Linked DNA regions of Jilunia laotingensis. Each later gene encodes a partner of the first gene's protein in a complex. Links are inferred from orthologs where the notes say so. Each region holds a gene or a part of one and is shown in the gene's direction. Other genes may lie near its edges. The genes, in order: dnaG and dnaB.

Region 1 (3,261 bases):
CAGTATATCCATGATAGACATAATCTTCCCCTTGTCCCAAATCGAAATAGACTATATTAACCGAATACACTTTATGCACCTGATCATAAGGGTCACCCTGGTTGATATATTCCGCAATCGCTTTGCAAGTGCCGTAAAGCATCCGGTGAAAATAATCCACCTCGCTACTATTCTGCACCTCGATAATAATCAGTTCCCCCTTGCTGTTTTCCGCCAACATGTCCACCCGGTTGAACTTATCCTCAAAACGATCCTGATTGCCCTCGCTCTCCAATATACGTTCAATACGAATTTTCTCACCCAGCAACGTGGTGAGGAAACCTTCCAGTATGACAAAATTCGACTTATTACGGAGCAACCGCTTGGCAGCCCAGTCGAAACGTACTAAACGCGGACTATTACCCATAATGATTTATTCTATTGATTATTATATAAGTTGTAACACAACAAAGATAGGAAAAGTTTATAAACAAAACAAACAATAATGCGCATGATTTAACCGAACCAACGGGCTTCGCGATTTGATTTTAACGAAAATATCCAGTACCTTTGCATGGCTAAACAAAGGAACGTTTCATGATAGACCAGCCCACCATAGACCGCATTATCGATGCCGCACAGATTGTAGATGTCGTATCGGAATTCGTCACGCTGAAAAAGCGCGGGGTGAACTATGTCGGACTGTGCCCTTTCCATAGCGACAAAACTCCTTCGTTCTACGTCTCGCCCGCCAAAGGGCTATGCAAATGTTTCGCCTGCGGAAAAGGAGGAAATGCCGTGCATTTCATCATGGAGCATGAGCAGATGACGTATCCCGAAGCCCTGAAATTCCTGGCGAAGAAATACAACATCGAAATCAAGGAACGGGAACTGACCAGCGAAGAAAAGATGGTGCAGAGCGAACGTGAAAGCATGTTCATCGTCAACAACTTCGCCCGCGATTATTTCCAGAACATCCTCCACAATCATGTGGACGGACGCAGCATCGGCATGGCTTACCTGCGCCAACGCGGTTTCCGGGACGACATCATCGAGAAGTTCCAATTGGGATATTGCACGGAAAGCCATGATGCCCTCTCACAAGAGGCGCTCCGCAAGGGATACAAAAAGGAGTACCTCGTCAAAACCGGACTTTGTTATGAAACGGATGACCACCGCCTGCGCGACCGTTTCTGGGGGCGTGTCATCTTCCCCGTACATACCCTTTCGGGAAAAGTCGTGGCGTTCGGTGGCCGCGTACTCAGTAGCCAGACCAAAGGGGTCAAGGTGAAGTACGTCAATTCGCCCGAATCGGAAATCTACCATAAAAGTAACGAGTTATACGGCATTTATTTCGCCAAACAAGCGATGGTGAAGCAGGACCGGTGCTTCCTGGTAGAAGGTTATACGGATGTGATATCCATGCACCAGTCAGGGGTGGAAAATGTGGTCGCCTCTTCGGGAACGGCACTCACTCCGGGACAAATCAGGCTGATCCACCGTTTTACGAACAACATCACAGTACTCTATGACGGAGACATGGCGGGCATCAAGGCTTCCATCCGGGGAATAGACATGTTGTTGGAGGAGGGAATGAATATCAAAGTTTGCCTTTTACCGGACGGAGACGATCCCGACTCATTCGCCCGGAAACATAATGCAACGGAGTTCCAACAATTTATCCAGGAACATGAGACGGATTTCCTCCGGTTCAAAACCAGCCTTCTGCTGGAAGATGCCGGTAAGGACCCCATCAAACGGGCGGAACTGATCAACAGCCTCGTACAAAGCATTTCAGTGATCCCTGAAGCCATCGTACGCGATGTTTACATTAAGGAATGCGGGCAATTGCTCCATGTGGAAGATAAATTGCTGGTTTCCGAGGTGGCCAAACGCCGGGAAGCCTTAGCTGAAAAGGCAAATAAGCCGACCTATAATAATACACCCGATGCAACGGCAGAGGTTCCGGGAAGTGACCTGGCGGGAAATGCCGTTCCCCCACCCTTCCCGCCTGAAGAGGGAGAAAACCTCGATACGTACCAGTCATACATCCCGCAGGAAGGCAAAGAGGGACAGGAATTCTACAAATACGAACGGTTGATTATCCAGGCAGTGGTGCGCTACGGAGAGAAAATCATGTGCAATGTGGAAGACGAGGAAGGAAAAGAGGTTCCCATCAGTGTCATCGAATATGTCATCAACGACTTAAAGGAGGATGACCTTGCTCTGCACAATCCAGTTCACCGCCGCATCCTTTCAGAGGCAGCATCGCACATTCACGATTCCGGCTTTGTCACCGAACGATATTTTATCGCTCATCCCGATCCGGCAATCAGCGCAGTAGCTACCGAACTTGCAAGCGACAGGTATCAACTAAGCAAGTTCCATTCCAAAACGCAGAAGATCATCACCGATGAAGAACGCCTCTTCGAATTAGTCCCCATTTTGATGATTAATTTCAAGAACGCCATCGTTGCCGCGGAGCTGAAGCATATCATGTATGCCCTGCAAGACCCAGCCATTGCGGAGGATGACGAGAAATGCGCTGCCCTGATGCAACGCCATAAGGATATGAAAGAGATCGAAAAACTGATGGCAAAGCGGCTGGGAGACAGGGTGGTGTTAAGATAAGAAAAAGAGACGAAGGAAGAGTAAAGAAGGAGGAATTGAGTGAAAATAGTTTACACTAATAAGTAGCAGAAGCCATAGTAAATACCCGGCACCGAGGAACACTTTGCTGCTCACCGATGAAGGGACTGTTGCTCACCGATGAAGAGATCGTTCATCACCGAGGAACAGGGTGTTCATCACCGAGGAAGAAAAGCGACCAAAATATTTTGATAATCAAGCATTTATATCCTGCATTTCAGAAAAGACTTATCCAAAACAGCAATTTTACAAGTCATGTGCCTAACTAAAGAACTGGAATATTATTTGACAATCTTCTTCTATTTTTGAGCGATTATCTTTTTATCATTCGATCAATGAAGTATAAAACTCCGCCCCATTGACAGAATTCACAAACGACGAAGATTCAGAGGATTTGCCAAAAGAGACTTTCAAAAGAGACTGACAGGAGTAACTGCATCTCAAATTTCCCCTCTTCATTCTCTCTTATCAACTCTCAATACTTCTTTCTTCCCTCTTGATTCTAAACTTTTCCCTCTTACTTCATCGATTAATCAAATCCATAAACTCTTCCCGAGTTTTTGCCTGATTGAAAGCACCTGTAAAGTCGGAAGTAGTCGTAATGGAATTTTGCTTCTCCACACCCCGCATCTG
Region 2 (3,225 bases), 1.2 Mb from region 1 along the record:
AGCTCTTTGAGGGAGTATTCCGGCTTATGGGGCTTTATCAGGGAAAATGCTTCACGCGTTGAAACAAAAATATCCGGTTTGACCAATATGATTTTATAACCTTTTAATGAAAGGGTAACGGGGGAGAAAATATTCCCGATCCCTTCCGCATATGTAGGGATGTTTTTAATAAAGAAAGCGCAATCAGCTCCTAACATGGCGGCATACTTCTCCAGTTCAATGTCCGTTAGCTCTAATGAGAACTTTTTATTAAGTAGCTTTAGCATGGAAGCTGCATCCGACGAACCTCCTCCCAATCCTGCGCCACAAGGAATGCGCTTATATAAATGGATGTCTACAGGTGGTAAGTCGAATTCTTTATCCAATAATCGGTAGGCTTTTACAACCAGGTTGTCATACGGATTCCCGTCTAAGACAATACCTTTCTGTTGCAGAGTGATTTTTTCTTTGGTATGACTTGCAACATGAATCTCCAGCGCGTCTTCGAGAGGGACAGGGTAAAAAATGGTTTCAAGATTGTGGTATCCATCCGGACGCTTCTCGGTAATATTCAGCCCGAGGTTTATTTTAGCATTTGGAAATGTGATCATCTCTTAATTTACGATTTAATTATAGGCGATTGAAGTTACTCGTTTTTTTAAACTATGCAAAGTTAGCAAAATCTTCATTGCTCATTCTTCATTCTTCATTAATATATTCTATCTTTGTTGTCCCTTTCACGTTAATAGCGTGTTTGGAATGCATTTAGTAAGATTTGATATATATTTTTCCATTCGTAAATAGTTAAATTGTAAGTATAAAGATGGCTGAACAACAAAAAAGAACCCCGCGTAATACCAAACCTAAGGCGACTCAACCTGTCACTGATTATGGCCGAATACAGCCACAGGCAACCGAATTGGAAGAAGCGGTATTGGGTGCTTTGATGATTGAGAAAGATGCTTATTCATTAGTGAGTGAGATCCTTCGTCCGGAATCTTTTTATGAGCATCGTCATCAGTTGATTTATGCTGCAATCACCGATCTTGCAGTTAACCAGAAGCCGGTGGATATCCTGACTGTAAAGGAGCAACTTGCTAAAAGAGGGGAGTTGAAGGAGGTAGGCGGACCTTTTTATATTACTCAGTTGAGTAGTAAAGTAGCTTCTTCCGCCCATATCGAATATCATGCCCGCATTATCGCGCAGAAATATTTGGCACGCGAACTCATCACCTTTACCAGTGGAATCCAGAGTAAAGCATTTGACGAGACACTCGATGTCGATGATCTGATGCAGGAGGCGGAAGGTAAGCTTTTTGAAATATCCCAGCGGAATCTGAAGAAAGATTATACGCAGATCAACCCTGTGATTAGCGAAGCGTATCAATTGATTCAGAAAGCTGCTGCACGGACGGATGGTTTGAGTGGTTTGGAGAGTGGTTATACCAAATTGGATAAGATGACTGCCGGTTGGCAGAATTCCGACCTCATTATTATTGCTGCCCGGCCTGCGATGGGTAAAACGGCCTTCGTGCTTTCTATGGCAAGGAACATTGCTGTTAACTTTCGTAATCCGGTTGCGTTGTTCTCTCTTGAAATGAGTAACGTGCAGTTGGTCAATCGTCTGATTTCAAATGTATGCGAGATTCCAAGTGAGAAAATAAAGAGTGGACAGCTTGCGGCATACGAGTGGCAGCAACTCGACTATAAGCTGAAAGACTTGATAGATGCTCCGCTCTATGTAGACGATACACCCTCTCTGTCTGTATTCGAACTTCGTACGAAGGCACGCCGTTTGGTTCGCGAACACAATGTGAAGATCATAATTATTGACTACCTCCAGTTGATGAATGCCAGTGGGATGGCTTTTGGCAGTCGTCAGGAAGAGGTTAGTACCATCTCGCGTTCGTTGAAAGGGCTTGCCAAAGAATTGAATATTCCTATTATTGCCTTGTCCCAGTTGAATCGTGGTGTCGAGAATCGTGAAGGCATAGAAGGAAAACGTCCCCAATTGAGTGATCTTCGTGAATCCGGTGCTATCGAACAGGATGCCGATATGGTCTGTTTTATTCATCGACCGGAATACTACAAGATCTATCAGGATGATCATGGGAATGACTTGCGGGGCATGGCTGAGATCATTATTGCAAAACACCGTAATGGTGCGGTGGGAGACGTGCTTCTCCGGTTCAAAGGAGAATATACCCGTTTCCAGAATCCGGAAGACGATATGGTGATTCCTACTCCCGATGAAGGAGCCATCCTTGGTTCGCGAATGAATTCTTCACCCGCAAGTGTGCCTCCACCGGCTCCCGATTTTATTCCTCAGGGAGGGAATCCTTTTGGAGGAAGCAGTGAAGGGCCGTTGCCTTTTTAATAGAAAATAGATTATACGATTCGTAACAAGTGATATTGATGAAAATGACCGGTGCTAATTCCTATGCGGATTCGTGTCGGCTTTTTCTATTTGGTTAATTTTCTACCTATTAATTCCCCGCCAACCAAAAAATCTTATTAACTTTGCGAGTCTTTTTTGAGAAACAATAAAAACTTAATGATATGAATATCTCTTATAATTGGCTGAAAGAGTATGTTAACTTCGATCTGACACCTGATGAAGTGGCTGCTGCGCTTACTTCCATCGGACTGGAAACGGGAGGCGTGGAAGAAGTTCAAACCATTAAAGGTGGTCTGGAAGGTCTGGTGATCGGTGAAGTTCTGACTTGTGTGGAACATCCTAATTCAGACCATTTGCACATCACAACTGTAAATTTGGGAAATGGCGAACCTACTCAAATCGTTTGTGGCGCACCGAATGTTGCTGCCGGACAAAAAGTAGTTGTTGCCACATTGGGCACGAAACTTTACGATGGGGATGAATGTTTTACGATTAAAAAGTCGAAGATTCGCGGTGTTGAATCTATAGGAATGATTTGTGCGGAAGATGAAATCGGTATCGGAACTTCTCATGATGGAATCATCGTATTGCCGGAAAATGCCATCCCGGGCACTTTAGCCAAAGATTATTATAACGTAAAGAGTGATTATGTCCTTGAGGTGGATATTACTCCGAACCGTGCAGATGCATGCTCACATTACGGAGTAGCTCGTGATTTATACGCATATCTTATCCAAAATGGTTACCAGGCAACATTAAATCGTCCGTCAGTAGATCGTTTTACGGTAGAAAACCATGATCTTGACATCAGTGTAACGGTAGAAAATAGTGAAGCATGTCCGCGTTAT

Evidence for each region.
Region 2: the proteins of dnaG (region 1) and dnaB are in contact, whole or in part, in a crystal structure (PDB 2R6A), measured with the Geobacillus stearothermophilus proteins. The link is inferred for Jilunia laotingensis from one-to-one orthologs. Residues at the interface, in WP_049624496.1 of Geobacillus stearothermophilus: Lys456, Leu457, Leu458, Pro459, Ala460, Asn463, Ala464, Leu467, Leu535, Leu536, Ile537, Ala538, Gln544, Glu545, Asp548, Tyr549, His552; in WP_033016901.1 of Geobacillus stearothermophilus: Ser13, Glu15, Ala16, Gln18, Glu91, Leu92, Asp94, Ala95, Val96, Pro97, Thr98, Ala99, Ala100, Asn101, Tyr104, Tyr105, Ile108.

What each region holds. Positions count from the first base shown.
Region 1 is NZ_JACRTF010000001.1:2,297,651-2,300,911, reverse strand. Bases 166-3,093 are described here. They hold dnaG (DNA primase), read left to right. Parts: upstream 166-576; coding sequence 577-2,610; downstream 2,611-3,093. Other genes in these bases: H8744_RS08710 (Rpn family recombination-promoting nuclease/putative transposase), read right to left, coding at 166-406. Outside these bases: more of H8744_RS08710, read right to left, coding at 1-165; GTP cyclohydrolase I FolE, read right to left, coding at 3,151-3,261. UniProt on the Escherichia coli protein: RNA polymerase that catalyzes the synthesis of short RNA molecules used as primers for DNA polymerase during DNA replication.
Region 2 is NZ_JACRTF010000001.1:3,510,853-3,514,077, forward strand. What follows is about bases 188-3,079. They hold dnaB (replicative DNA helicase), read left to right. Parts: upstream 188-802; coding sequence 803-2,356; downstream 2,357-3,079. Other genes in these bases: ispE (4-(cytidine 5'-diphospho)-2-C-methyl-D-erythritol kinase), read right to left, coding at 188-590; pheT (phenylalanine--tRNA ligase subunit beta), read left to right, coding at 2,539-3,079. In the rest of the region: more of ispE, read right to left, coding at 1-187; more of pheT, read left to right, coding at 3,080-3,225. UniProt on the Escherichia coli protein: The main replicative DNA helicase, it participates in initiation and elongation during chromosome replication. Travels ahead of the DNA replisome, separating dsDNA into templates for DNA synthesis.